3 regions of the Pelosinus fermentans DSM 17108 genome follow, and region 2 is predicted to be linked to each of the others. Evidence: riboswitches for the same ligand, from Rfam matches in the RefSeq annotation. Region 2 holds a riboswitch; each other region holds the start of a gene.
What was found. A riboswitch is a leader RNA that binds a small molecule or an ion and turns the genes downstream of it on or off. The one in region 2 is predicted to bind cyclic di-GMP.
Positions count from the first base shown of each region.

Region 1: linked by a shared signal. The riboswitch ahead of FR7_RS16375 (methyl-accepting chemotaxis protein) and the one ahead of FR7_RS05870 (methyl-accepting chemotaxis protein) in region 2 are both predicted to bind cyclic di-GMP.
Region 3: linked by a shared signal. The riboswitch ahead of FR7_RS17045 (methyl-accepting chemotaxis protein) and the one ahead of FR7_RS05870 (methyl-accepting chemotaxis protein) in region 2 are both predicted to bind cyclic di-GMP.

Region 1 covers NZ_AKVN02000001.1:3,527,403-3,532,348, forward strand. The annotation lists gene FR7_RS16365 (glycyl radical protein) at 1-88, opposite strand, end outside; gene FR7_RS16370 (GntR family transcriptional regulator) at 114-773, opposite strand; gene FR7_RS16375 (methyl-accepting chemotaxis protein) at 1,005-2,972, opposite strand; cyclic di-GMP riboswitch class I at 3,071-3,156, opposite strand; gene FR7_RS16380 (hypothetical protein) at 3,443-3,796, shown strand; gene crcB (fluoride efflux transporter CrcB) at 3,806-4,180, opposite strand; fluoride riboswitch at 4,292-4,354, opposite strand; gene FR7_RS16390 (efflux RND transporter permease subunit) at 4,477-4,946, opposite strand, start outside.
Region 2 covers NZ_AKVN02000001.1:1,328,962-1,333,907, reverse strand. The annotation lists gene FR7_RS05875 (GGDEF domain-containing response regulator) at 1-455, opposite strand, end outside; gene FR7_RS05870 (methyl-accepting chemotaxis protein) at 756-2,462, opposite strand; cyclic di-GMP riboswitch class I at 2,544-2,629, opposite strand; gene FR7_RS05865 (YibE/F family protein) at 2,703-3,824, opposite strand; gene FR7_RS05860 (methyl-accepting chemotaxis protein) at 4,184-4,946, opposite strand, start outside.
Region 3 covers NZ_AKVN02000001.1:3,671,448-3,676,393, reverse strand. The annotation lists gene FR7_RS17060 (REP-associated tyrosine transposase) at 1-399, shown strand, start outside; gene FR7_RS24560 (catalase) at 626-955, shown strand; gene FR7_RS17050 (catalase) at 972-2,141, shown strand; cyclic di-GMP riboswitch class I at 2,335-2,419, shown strand; gene FR7_RS17045 (methyl-accepting chemotaxis protein) at 2,522-4,210, shown strand; gene FR7_RS17040 (helix-turn-helix domain-containing protein) at 4,273-4,946, opposite strand, start outside.

The DNA of each region.
Region 1 (4,946 bases), 2.2 Mb from region 2:
GAGTAAAAGCAACCGCCCGATGAATACTGATCGAAGGTTTAGAATGAATATAGGATTGTTTAAACTTTTCAATTCTGTGACTGGACATTTTGCTGCCTCCTATCAAAAAATAGTTAGGATAGAAACTCCGATAAACGCTCACTGGCATCAGCCATATGCTTCTTTAGTATTTTCTTAGCTAATTTAGCATCCTTGTTCTTACAAGCATTAAGTAAATCCCAATGCTGTTTTTGAGATGTGAGCTGATAATTCATTGATACAAGATACAAGCGCATATAGCGCTCAACATTGTTATGCATGACTTGAATTAGTTTCAGTAAGCGGGGCCGTCTTGCCTGCCGATATAAAATTTCATGAAACTGTTTATTTAACTCGCCCCATTGACTGCTATTCCTCTCATTCTCTAGCTGCTTTAAAACTATCGCTGCTTCTTCTAAGTCAATTGTGGTCAACTGAGGAACCGATAACTCTAATGCACCGATTTCAAGAAATTGACGAATATCAAATATTTCTCTTGCTTCCTCTGCGCTCAGTTCACTCACAATAGCCCCTCTGTTAGGATAGAATTTTACTAAATCCTCCGCTTCCAAATTTTTTAATGCTTCTCGCAGGGCACTCATGCTTACATTGAACTGCAGAGCTAATTCTTCTTGTTTTAACTGTATTCCCCCCTGCAGATCACCATTTAAAATTCTTTCACGAAGAGCTTCTGTAATAGCAGTAGGTATACTGCGGTGTGAGATTGTATTCGTTTTATAATTATTATTTTTCATAGCATTATTATAACATGTAACAAATTTAATTTCGATTTTCGAAAATCTTTTCTTTATTATACGCTTCCCTGCCAATACAGTAAATAATATTATCGATTGTATACAGTATATATTCGATAATTATTGTTACTTTCATCTTCTAAAACTATTGATTCTGCACTATAAAAATGGGATATTTAGATTCTCACAGAATCTAAATATCCCTCTGGTGCTCTAGTTTTTTATAAAATCTTATATGGAGAACTTTCTTATTTCTTGTTGCAATTCTCCTGCCATGTTAGCTAATGCATGACTGGAAGAAGCGATTTCCTGCATGGATGCGGACTGTTCTTCTGTCGCTGCTGAGATGCTTTGTGTTTCGCCGGAAGTATTTTTCATAATACTTTCAATATCCTGTACAGCAGTAACAATTCTTTGACTGCCAGTCTTCATTTGTCCGATGGAATCGGTTATCTGATATACTTGACTGGCTACCTGACCAATAAGCAATTCAATCTGTTTAAAAGCTGCACCTGCAGCGCTTACAACTTCATTGCCAATCTCAACTTCTCTTGTACCATCCTTCATTGTTACTACAGCTTCATCTGTATCTGCTTGAATTTCATTAATCATATCCGCAATTTGTTTAGCCGCCTGCTGGGATTGTTCTGCTAATTTCCGCACTTCTTCTGCTACAACAGCAAATCCGCGTCCTTGTTCACCTGCACGTGCCGCCTCAATAGCCGCATTTAAGGCCAGCAAGTTGGTTTGCCCTGCAATTCCTGAAATGGTATCTACAATTTGTCCAATTTCTTTTGATCGTTCCCCTAACTTGGCTACGACTCCTGCAGATCCTGAAATTGTCTTTTCAATAATATTCATTTGATTTACAGCATTGAAAACAGCCTTACTTCCCTGACCTGCAGCCGCTGCGGCCTCTTCTGAAGTCAAATTAACGGTTGCAGCATTTGTGACAACAGACTGTATACTAGCCGACATATCCTCTACAGCCGCAGAAGTTCCATTGATTGCTTGCAGCTGCAATTCTGCCCCCTGTGCTACCTCCGTAATTGAAGCAGCCACTTGAGTAGATGCATGGGCAGATTGTTCCGCGCTGGCTGTAAGTTCTTCTGATGAAGCAGCTACATGTTCTGCTGTTTGAGCGATCGCCCTAATTAGATTACGCAGATTTTCTGCCATAGTAGAAAAATCTGCAGCAAGTTGGCCAATCTCATCATTTGTCTGAATCGTAAGGTTTTGTTCCGAAAGATCTCCTCCAGCCATACGTTGTGCAGATTGAGATAAGATTGCAACATTTTTGGTAATTCCGCTCGACAATCTCCAAGAAGCAGTCGCTGACAATAAGATGCCAAGCAAAGCAGTTAGTCCAAATTGATATCCTAAAGCCGTGACCTGACCATATACATCTTTTACGTCAACGGTGATCCCCATTGTCCAGCCAGTAGCAGGAATCTTGGTATAAATCATTAACTTCTCTGCTCCGTTTGCCTCATAGGTTTGCATACCTTTATCCTGGGCCAGCATTTCTTTTGCAAATTTTTGCAATACAGGATCTTCATGAATGTTCTTTGAAACTTGGACAGCATCCGGATGAGCTAAAATAATCCCCTGCTGATCAATAATGGTGCCATACCCTTTTCCATTTACCTTAACGTCTTTAATCTTTTCACTCAGCAAATCTAGGGCTATATCAATGCCAACAACACCGCGAAAATTTCCTGCCTCACTTTTTAATGGTACCCCTGCGGACACAATATATTTTTTGGTAAATGCATCAACATATGCATCCGTAAAGACGAGTTTATTTTTTTCTTTTGTCTGCTGATACCACCCACGTTTACGGGGATCATACCCTTCAGGCAGTGTCGTTCCTGAACCATCAATCATTTTACCATCTTCTAATCCGGCATATAGATCCAGTAAACTAGGATCTGCTTTGTAGTTTTGTACAAAAGAAACCGGGATTTCCCTATCACCTAACACAACTCGAATATTCTCACTTGTTGTCACTGCGGTTTGCGCCTTCGCCAATAACCAGCCGTCTAATTGAGTTGAATAGGTATTGGCAACTGAGAACATTTCATTCTTAATATTTTCCTCTACCTGACTTTTCGCATAAAAATACCCCATCGTCGTAGCTACTAATAAGACCAGACTCGTAATCGCCATCATCATTAAAAATTTCATTTTTAATTTCATATATACGCCCTCTCCTCTCTCCTAACATTCCAATAAATAAAATACTGAAATAAGTGCCTCAATATAAAAGATTGCCAAGTTACATCATAATCAACAAACGATGCAACCTGGCAATCATAGATGTAACATCCTTAGACCCATGGCTTTGCGTCCCCACCTTTAGGTTGGTTTGCTCATTATGGTATTTTCTTCTATGTTTTTCGACATTTTTCTTCAATTTCCTTTCGCTTTACCAAAAAAATAATAGAACCTCCCAATTGAAGCGGTCTGCTATGTACCATATTTACCGTTCGTTCATACTATAAACAGCCTAGTACTTCATCTGCATTAAAAACGCTGCTGCTTTAGCAGTCTTTTTCCGTACTGCTTCGTTGTCTCCGCCTTGCAGATCAAAAAAAATCCTCGCTAAATTATCTATAGTTTTAACGCAGATGAGGTACTAGAATGCTTAATGTAAGGGAAGTGTTATCTTGGTTTTAAAATCTGATTTTCAAGATACCTTAGAGTTTTTCATTTTCTCAAATCTTCCCATCCTTATGAACCCAGGTAACGCTATGAATGTAGTTGTTTCCAATGAAATCATTCCTACAGCTCCCACTCCTCCTCTTACTCCTACATCTGCGGTTCCAACTGTCGCCACAGCACCTGTACTTGTTATTACACCAGAGACGTTAAAAGCATTGCAATCGTATACGATAAACAATTATCCCGATATAGGACTTCCTCAGGATATTGCCCAAATCGCCAAAGATTTCATTGCAAATCTTCCCCCGCTCATCCCCATTACCCAAACTACAGCTGTTAGCACAGCTGTAACTATATAAGATATCGTATCAAACAAGTCTTGCAACGCCAATTCCGATCCATGTAGCTGCAAATCCAAGCAGAAGATTAAGCCCTATATTATATAACGCTATTATCACATTAGAGTCCTCCAGTACACGAAAGGTTTCGTAACTAAAAGATGAAAACGTAGTTAAACCACCAACAAAACCAACGGTAACCAGTAGCCGCCAATAGGGATTTACAATGAAACGTTCTGTCGTCAGCGTCATAAATATGCCGATAATAAAACACCCTGCCACATTTACAATAAGTGTTCCATAAGGAAAATCAGCTCCAAACCGCTCAGAAGCCCATAGGGAAACTAAATACCGAGCTGTCGCTCCAATACTTCCTCCAACGGCCACCGCTATGATTCTCAACATTCTTATCACCACCTCATCCTTTACGCATTATACTTTTATCCACGACCTCCAGCAAAAATTAAAAAGGATCTTTCTCTGCGTTTATTTACAAAAAAATAGACTCCTACCAATATGTTGGTAGGAGTCATTACTGCATCAGCAGATTTAATGGCGAACCCCATCGCCCCCAGTAACTTATCAGCACAAAATCAGTGAATACTGACGCAAGGTACTAGTTTATGAATTTTGCTGCTTTCATTATAGCAGACCTCTTAAATCGGCGTCAATAGGACACTTTTGTTGTCCATTTCTATTATTCAAATCGGTTCTTCTTTTGTTACTTTTTCCAATGGTGGAATTGTAACATCTACCTTTACTCTTCTTTTCATAAAATCATCCAATAATGAATATACAACTGGTACAACCACTAAGGTCAAAATAGTTGAGGTAACCAAACCGCCAATAATCGCATGAGCCATAGGAGCACGTGCTTCAGCTCCTGGTCCAATTCCTAATGCTAGTGGAAGCATCCCAAAAATCATTGCTGCAGTTGTCATCAGAATCGGACGCATCCGAACTACAGCCGCTTCTACTAATGCCTGATTTCGTTCGATTCCTTCTCCCATACGTTGTTTGGCAAAGTCAATCAGCAAAATCGCATTTTTGGTTACGAGACCCATCAACATAATAATCCCAATGAGAGACATCATGCTAAGCATACTGCCAGCAATTAGGAGACCCAATATTGCACCAATGATTGCCAGCGGTAAAGCCAGCATAATAGCGA
Region 2 (4,946 bases):
GTCTGTAACTCCCGCATAATATTTTCCATCACTCGTGTAGTCTCGTATAAGGTGGCATTGCGTTGCTCTAATTCATATTGATAACTTAAAATACGGCTGCCAACGGATAATCGGCAACTCAGTTCTCTTGGATCAATTGGCTTAGTCAAAAAATCATCTGCTCCGGCATCAAAGCCAATAACCATATCTTCTATATCGCTTTTTCTTGCTGTCAGCATAATGACATACGTATGGGACGTTTTTGTGCCTTGTTTTATCCTCTTACATAGCTCCACTCCATCTATACCGGGCATAATCCAGTCTAAGAGCACAATAACAGGCTCATTAATAATCTGGAATATCTTCCATCCACTTTCACCATCAGCAGCAAGGATCACTTCATATCCCCATTGCTGTACCATTTCTGAAAGGATGGTGCGAATGCTTTTTTCATCATCAATGATTAATACTTTCATTTGACCTCACCTTATTTTTAAAATTATCCTCGGCTCTATACTCGCAGCTGTCTTACTACTATATAATGATTCGCTTTAATCCGCTAGATCTTATTATGATTTATCTTGCCTTCTACTTTAAAGAGATTTGATCAAAAAATCAAGGGAATCATGCTTTACCATGCAAATCACAAGTGTCCATGAGTAAATAATAAAAACCTTTCTAATATAAAATATCCCCTACAGAGGAGACACTAAAAAAGTCTCCTCTGTAGGGTTTTTTTATGTATTATAGAAAGGTTTTCTATTCAGGTAGATTTTCTACATTCTAAATTGTCTAACAATCCCTTGAAGTTCTTCTGCCATTTTAGCTAATGCTTGGCTGGACGCAGCAATTTCTTCCATAGATGCCGACTGCTCTTCGGTGGCGGCAGACACGATTTGTGTCCTGCCAACCGTTTCTTGACTAATCGTATCAATGTCATGTACCGATTCCACAATCTGTTTACTGCCAGAAGCCATCTCTTCAATAGAAGTTGAAGTCTCTTTTATATGCATCGCTAATTGGTCAATGAGTGCTGATATATCCCTAAAAGCTTGCCCTGCGGTATTAACCACTTGTGCTCCTACATTAACCTCATGGCTGCCTTCCTTCATCGCAACCACTGCTTCTTCGGTATCCGACTGGGTTTCCGTAATTAAATCGGCAATTTTCTTGGCGGCTTCTTGGGACTGCTCTGCCAACTTACGAACTTCCTCAGCAACAACAGCAAAGCCCCTGCCATGTTCACCTGCCCGTGCAGCTTCTATAGCAGCATTTAGCGCTAGAAGATTAGTCTGAGCAGAAATTCCCGATATCGTATCGACAATCTGTCCAATTTCTTTGGATCGTTCTCCCAGTCTCGTCACCACTTGAGCTGACTTAGTCACCGTTTTCTCTACGATTTCCATCTGACTAATTGCCGCATTTACGGCTTGTGTACCATCTTGGGTAGCTTTAGAGGTTTGATCGGATACGCCGCTTATGATTGCTGAATTCTCAGCAACTTTCTCAATGCCTGCAGAAAGCTGCTGCACTACAACAGTCGTAACATTCACTGCACTTGCCTGCTGCTCAGCTCCCTGTGCTACTTCACTAATCGTCGCTGCTACTTGATTCGTAGCTTGAGCCGATTGCTCTGCGCTTGCTGTCAGCTCTTCTGACGAGGCAGCAACTTGCTCAGATGAAGATGCGACCTGGCGCACCAAACGCTGCAAGCTGCCAGCCATGCTATTTAACCCAACCCCAATATCACCAATTTCATCCTGGTCTACCACATTAATATTCTCTACACCAAGATTTCCTTTTTCGATCTCATTTAGAAACATACAAACAGATTTTAACCTTCTGGCAATTGCATTGGATAATCGCCAGCCTAAGAACAAGCAGAGTAGAACAAAAAATCCTGTTAATGTGAAAATAACGATTCCCGCAAATCCAGCATACTCTTGCCCCTTACTATTCGCCTTTTCACTTTTATCTGACATGAAGTCAGCTAACTCCTTAAGAGTCGAATTGACAATTTCCAATTTACTGGCTGCCTGCTGGGTGAAGTAAACATATGCTTCCTGCTTGCGCCCTTGCTGAGATAATTCGATAGCTTTTTGACGCTCTGTTCGATATTGACCGATTGCTTCTTTTAGCACTACTAGCTTTTCTCGTTCGAAGGACCCCAAATTTTGACTTTCATATGCCTTTAATGTTTGGTCTGTTTCTGCCGATAAGGATTTCATCTGCGTGACCAAGGCATCTTCTCTTGCTTTATCGAGATTGCCAAAAATCATTTCCAGGATCATTCCATGGACGGCTCTAAAATTATGTCGCGTTTCATTTAACCTTTTAATCGACAACAGATTTTCACTATACATAATTTTCATTTCATTACTCATCGTGTTGGTATAATAATATCCGATAGAACCAACTAAAAGTGTTGCCATTGATATTATTAAGATAATTGCAAGTATTTTCCCTTTAACCTTTAGCTTCACGCCAACCTCCTAAAATAATACAAATGTAAAAATATAACACCAGGCCAAGACGCACTGGTGCTAATTACAATTCTACATTGAATCGGCAACCTGGCAATCATAGGATATCTTCCCTTAGACCCACGGCTTTGCGTCCTTATCTTTTGATAAGTTTGCCACAATATATTTTTCTACTCAATATTACATTATATTACATAAACTGTCAACATCTCCCATGATTGTTAGCATTAAGGGTATATATCACGACTTTCGACTCAAAAGAAATGCTGTAATAATCGCTGTTAGGGGTATGGAGCAAATAAGCCCTATGCTTCCCGTGAGGGCTCTTGTGATCTCTGTTGCGACAATGTTCAAATTCATAATTCGCATGAATGATACACTATCTTGTGATGCAATCAAAAATATCAGAGGCAAGGAGCTGCCAGTATAAGCCAAAATCAAGGTATTTGCCATCGTTCCCATAACATCACGCCCAACATTGATACCAGAGTTGAATATTTCAGCAAAACCATAATGAGGACAAGACTGCTTGATCTCGTATTGAGTCGACGCAATGGATATGGTAACATCCATAACAGCACCTAATGATCCTAGAATAATGCCTGCAAATAGTACCTCTTGAAAGTTCATAAAGGTGAGAGTCGTCACCTTTAGCATCATTGCTTCTTCACTATCCAGCCCAGTCAGATGCATCCAGGAAATCGAAATAGCAGCCAATACACCAGCGATAAGTACGCCGCCAACGGTTCCTAAAATAGCACCCCAGGTCTTTGCATTCCAGCCGCTAATGGTAATTTGAGTAATGGCTGTAATCACTGCACAAACAAGCATCGTAGCAATGATAAAATTCCAATGATAATTTAGGATTAAAGGAACCATACCTTTAAGAATAACGACCACCGAAAAACAAATAACAAAAATTGTTTTGATACCTATAGTCTTCCCTAGAATTAATAAAGATAAAACAAAGAGGCCAACCAGGACATACGTAGGAAAAAGACGATTATAATCAGCAATATGATACTGTTTTTCATTCTGCACTTCACTTACAGCAAGAATAATTTTATCGCCAGGGCTGGGAATGATGTCAAATAAAGGCTGATTCGTAATATAATTAATGCTTTGTACTTGTTTACCTGACTCCGCTCCTGACGTGAGCAGGACTGTAACTAAACTTTTACTGCTGATACCTACTTTTTTATTGGGTGTGACATCCAAAGATTGTATAGTCAATACTACACCATTTACATACTCAATGGATTCCGCATTACTTCCTGCCCCTAGAACGGGCAGGGTACCAAAAAGTAAACAGGCTATGAAAGCGACTAAAATATAGCTGGGAAAAATGCGTCTTAATTTCATTTAAGATCTCCTTGTTATAAAAAATATAATGTGATAGCCGTACATGAATAGAAGCATAATGTTATCCTGAGAGGCAATTTATGCTTCCACTATTAATTAGAATCACACTCTTACAATCCTAATCTAAGAAATTCGACTACTACCTACATATTTTCCTGCAAACCGGACTAAGCAATAAGAAAAAGACTGACGCCCCCTTTAAAACATAGCCATTTTGAAACACAGTCTCTGTGTTTAACGTTGTCCCTTGAAGCAAATTATACTTTTAGACTATAAGAAAAACTAGGCACCTATTCCTCACGAGAAAGGTACCTAGCTAGGATAAAACCTTATTTAAGAAGTCATTCTCCAATTTTTACTTATAGGCGAAATTGAGAAACAACAACTTGCAATTCGTTTGCCATACTAGCTAAGGCTTGGCTGGAAGATGCAATTTCCTCCATAGAAGCAGATTGTTCTTCTGTTGCCGCCGAAATAGTCTGGGTATCTCCTGCTGTATTACCTGCTATGCTTTTCACACTATCTACAGAAGAAACAACATCACCGCTGGAAATGGAAAGTTTCTCAGCAGCTGTACCAATATCCTGGATCTGACCATTTAACTGTTCAATCATTGTAGTAATAGCATGAAATCGTTCACCAGCACTCGTAATAATCTCTGTGCCTTTGGAGGCTTCAATCGTTCCCTGATTCATGGCTGCTACTGCTTTACCAGTCTCTGCTTGGATGTCACGGATAATGACAGCGATTCTTTGCGCTGCTTCTTGGGACTGCTCAGCTAGCTTTCGTACTTCATCAGCTACCACTGCAAAACCTCGTCCTTGCTCGCCAGCTCTGGCTGCCTCTATAGCAGCATTAAGCGCCAATAAGTTGGTCTGCCCGGCAATGCCGCTGATGACATCGACAATTTCACCAATCTGCTGCGAACTTATCCCTAATTGCTGTACGACTTGTGCGGATTGGGCAACGGACTCTTCAATGATCTGCATTTGTTTCGTTGCCAGGTTCACTGCCTCTCCACCATCACTTGCCACCTGAGCCGTTTCCTCTGATTTTGCAGATATCTGATTGGCATTGTTGGCAATATGAGTAATGGCTGATGCCATATCCCCTACGACTGAA
Region 3 (4,946 bases), 2.3 Mb from region 2:
GAAGAATACAAATGGAGTAGCTATTTTATTTTTACAGAGACAAAAAATCAAAACAATAGTATCGATAAGCGTTTTATACTCGAAATGTTTTCAGATGATATCGAGAAATCAACGAAGCTTTTTATAGACTACTCAAAAATACAGGATGATGGAAAGTTCATAGATTTACAAGAAGAGAATGTAGAAGAGAAAGCGATTCAAACTGAAAATCAAGCAAAAGAATTGATTATGCATTTTCTAGTCAAACATAATATCAATAGTAGTGATCTGAAAAATCGCCAGAAGGAAGATTTACGGCGAGATCTTATTAACACACTGAAACGAAAATCAAACCTATCAATTCGTCAAATTGCTAAGTTATTGGATGTAGATAGAAATATGGTTCAGCGTACAAAGTGAGTCTCGGAACCGTCCCTTGACTCTGCGAAATAGCTAAAAATAATTGATTATAAATAAAGGAATAATGTTATGTTTGGAGAATAAGTATTTTAAGAAAAATAATCTTAGTGCCAATAATTAGGTATTGAAGTAACTGGGCTAGGAAAGGAGGCTGATGCTGAAAAAGTTAGAAGGTTCTTCCCTAAATAAGTCGTTCTTTAACATTATATGAGGAGGAGTGAAGCTAATGGTTGATAGTAATAAGAAAAAATTAACAACAAATTTTGGTATTCCTGTAGCTGATGATCAAAACTCCATTACCACTGGCAGCTCACACTACACACTTTTGTCCGATACTCATCTAATTGAAAAGCTGGCACATTTCGATAGGGAAAGGATTCCAGAAAGAGTAGTCCATGCCAAAGGAACCGGAGCTCACGGTTATTTTGAAGTTACTCATGATATTACGCAATTTACCAGGGCTGACTTCCTTTCGCAAATTGGTAAGAAAACAGATCTTTTCGTGCGCTTTTCTACCGTTGGCGGTGAAAAGGGATCTGCTGATTCTGCGGCGTGACCCACGTGGATTTGCTGTGAAGTTTTATACCGACGAGGGAAATTATGATATGGTAGGTAATAATACTCCGGTCTTTTTTATCAGGGACGCTATCAAGTTTCCTGATTTTATACATACTCAAAAAAGGCATCCAGCGAAACATACAAAAGATCCTGATATGATGTGGGATTTTCTATCCCTTACTCCGGAATCCATTCATCAGGTGACAATTTTGTTTTCTGACCGGGGCACACCTAAAAGCTTTCGTCATATGGACGGGCACAGCAGCCATACCTATATGTTTTACAATCAGGCCGGCGAACACTGTTGGTTCAAATGGCATTTTAAAGCAGACCTTGGTTTCCAGACTCTTACAGATGCAGAAGCTACTGAATTAGCAGGTACAGACCCTGATCGGGCAACTAAAGATCTCTATGACAGCATCGAAGCAGGAGAATATCCTTCATGGACAGTATATGTTCAGATTATGACGGCAGACGATGCTAAGAACTATAAATTCGATCCATTCGATATCACAAAGGTTTGGTATCATGCAGATTATCCGTTGATTCCAGTAGGAAAAATGGTGCTAAATCGAAACCCAGAAAACTTCTTTGCAGAAGTTGAGCAGGTAGCATTCGCTCCTGGCAACTTTGTTCCCGGTATTGGGGTATCACCAGATAAGATGCTGTTGGGAAGGTTGTTCAGCTATCCTGACACACAGCGACATCGACTGGGGGCCAATTTTCATCAGATCCCCATTAATGCATCTAAAGCTGGTCTTACCAACAACTACCAGCGGGACGGTGTCATGAATATTGACGGCAATGGTGGTGCGGGACCGAACTATTATCCTAATTCTTTTGATGGTCCAGAACCTGATGCTCAATATGCAGTACCTGCTATCGATGTAACAGGCTTAGTGGACAGACATCCATTTGTTTTGTCAGATGTAGATTTTGTTCAGGCTGGTGAATTATACCGTCGGGTCATGAGTGATACTGACAGAAGCAACCTAATTTCTAATATATGCGGTAATTTAGGGCAGGCTCAAAAAAGAATTCAGCTTCGACAAACTGCATTATTCTACAAAGCCGATGAAGATTATGGTAAACGGATTGCCAAAACCCTGGGATTGGATTTGACTGAGGTAAAAAACTTAGCAGATATGTCTCAAGAAGAGAGGGTTAAGGCTACGATGTCTTAGGCTGGAAAAAGTATTCCATAAAACGAAAAGACATTTAAGAAAGAACATACAATGAGTGAAGTTGTATGTTCTTTTCTTGATTTATAGCCTGCTTCAATTCGGTGTTGAGCTTAATAATAAGATGAAAAATTTGTCTTAATTTAGAGGATTTTGGAGGTTTGAGGAGAATTATTAATACATAAATTCAATACCATTGAACGATCGGCAAACTTAGCGAAAGTTAAGGACGCAAAGCTATGGGACTAACGATTTTTATCTATGTCTGCCAGGTTGCTATATGAATTACAGTTCATGTAACAATCTGGTTTTTTTTATGGAAGGAGATGCGATAAAGAGTTTATGCAGCCGTCTCAACAATTAAAATGTAAAGGAGTTATTTTATGCGTAGAATACCTATTATTGCACAATTAGGAGGTATGTTCCTCACTTCTATTTCCTTTCTGCTTATACTGCTTGGATATACAGCATATCAGTATTCGACAGCAAGTGATACATATGAAAATTTAATTACACATACTTCCGCAAATATGCTCTTACTCACGAAGGCACAGGATGGTATGCATACTGGTATTGCTGAATTGCGAGGTTTTATGGCCTACTCGATTAGCAGCTATGAGCAAAATTCCAGAAAAGAATTTGAAGATAGCGTAAAAGACTTAAAAGTATTTGTATCTGGTGTGGAAAATCCAGAAGTGAAAACAGAAGCTGTTAAACTAGAAAAGATGATGGATGACTATAGTCTTAAAATGGGACAGCTTATGGATGCAAGAAAAGCTAACAGTCCTTCCTTCGATACGTTGCTTGCGGAAGGGAGAAATTTATCACAGCAGATAGACCTGCAATTTGATAAAACCTTTGATTTAGAAGAAAAATATTTAAAACAATCAACGGTTAAACTTATGCAGGAACAAAAAGATACTAAGAATTTGGTTGGAATTTTAAGTATGCTTGTTATACTGTTCGTTTGTAGTTTAGCATACTGGTACAGTAGGTATATGGCGAAACGCTTGCGTCGTGTTCGGAATGAAATGGATGCAATCAGTCATTTCGATTTAACAACTGCTGAGCAGCATGCTGCTGTTAATGATGAAATAGGTGATATGGTTACTGCAATGGCCCAAATGAAGAATGCTCTGCGCTCACTAGTGGGACAAATACGCCAAAACTCTGAATCTTTGGCAGCATCTAGTCAAGAATTAAGTGCAACAGTAGAAGAACAGCTGCGTGCAGCAGAAATTGTGTCCAATACCATAGCGGAAGTTGCGAGTGGGTCAGCTCAGAATACTACAAATATAACGGAGATGTCCGCTACGATTCAGGAACTTTCTGCAAGTACTGAGGAAATGAATTCGAACGCCTATGAAGTGAATGCGAACACTCAAAATGCTGTTGAAGAAGCAAGCCAAGGGATGAATTTACTGACTCAGATCGTTACACAGAATGATACTGTTGCAAAATCAATGATCAGTATTACAGAGGCGGCAAATTCCTTAGCAAAAGGGTCTGAAAACATTCGGGAAATCGTTACAGTCATTCAAGGCATTGCAGGTCAAACCAACTTATTAGCGTTGAATGCTGCTATTGAAGCTGCTCGTGCCGGTGAAGCAGGAAGAGGTTTTGCAGTAGTTGCAGAAGAGGTTCGGAAGCTGGCGGAGCAAAGTGCTGATGCAACACACCACATTGCTGAAATTATTAAAAAAATGACAGAGGACATTGATTATGCTGTCCTGCATGTAAGTGAAGGAAACCATGAGGTGGAAGCAGGAAAACAAGTAACATTCAACACTCAAAGAGGGTTTGAAGTGATTATTGATAAGCTTGATAAGGTAAAAACAGTAGTTGCACAAATAACGCATACAATTGAGGAAACAGCAAAGGGAACCCAAACAATGGTAGGGAATGTCCAAAATATTAGTGGTGTTGCAGAAGAAACTGCAGCAAGTGCACAAACGGTAGCCGCTGCATCCGAAGAACAAAGTGCCAGTATGCATGAGATCAATCATAATGCTGAATCCTTAGCAAAAATGGCAGAAGAACTCAATGAGATCATCAGTAAGTTTAAGTTATAAGTAAATGAAAATGAAAAACGGCATCACTAGACAAATTTGTTTAGTGATGCCGTTTTTTATACTTAGCCGATGTTTTCTTTTAAGCAGCTTTGCAGTACACTGGGGCAAAAGCCCGTACGTTTCTTAAAAAGCTTACTGAAATAATATGGGTCAGAATAGCCTACGCAAGCCGAAATTTCTGCTACTGAGCAAGCTGTAGTGGATAATAGTTCTTTTGCGCGGCGTATCCGGTAATCAATCAAATATTCATTTGGTCCCATCCCTGTATTTTTTTGAAATAAATAGGCAAATTGTTTGCTGTTTAGAGCATAGTGTCCGGCAAGCATTGGCACAGTAAGGGATTCCATGTAATGACTGTGAATGTATTCGATGGCCTGTTCTACAATTTCCTGTCCGCCTTCGTTGCGCCGGTTGTCAGCACTGGTTAGAATCTCATCCATAATACTGAGAAATAATGATTTAGCTCGCAGTTTTGGCAGTTTTCCCGGAGTTGTGCAGATCGTATATAGTCGATGCAGCAGATCATTGATGCGCGTGTTATAGCCAGCCTCCAACTCAAAATGAGCCAAAGCATAAGGAAAAGAATCAGCTGCACTATCATCAGTCTGATAATGTATGACCATAAAAGCCCATTCCGATCGTCCCTGCACCTCTTTATCTAATGACATATTTGGACCGGCATGAAAGACTTTTCCATATTCCATCTCATAAGGAACACCGTTGAAGAACATCCGGG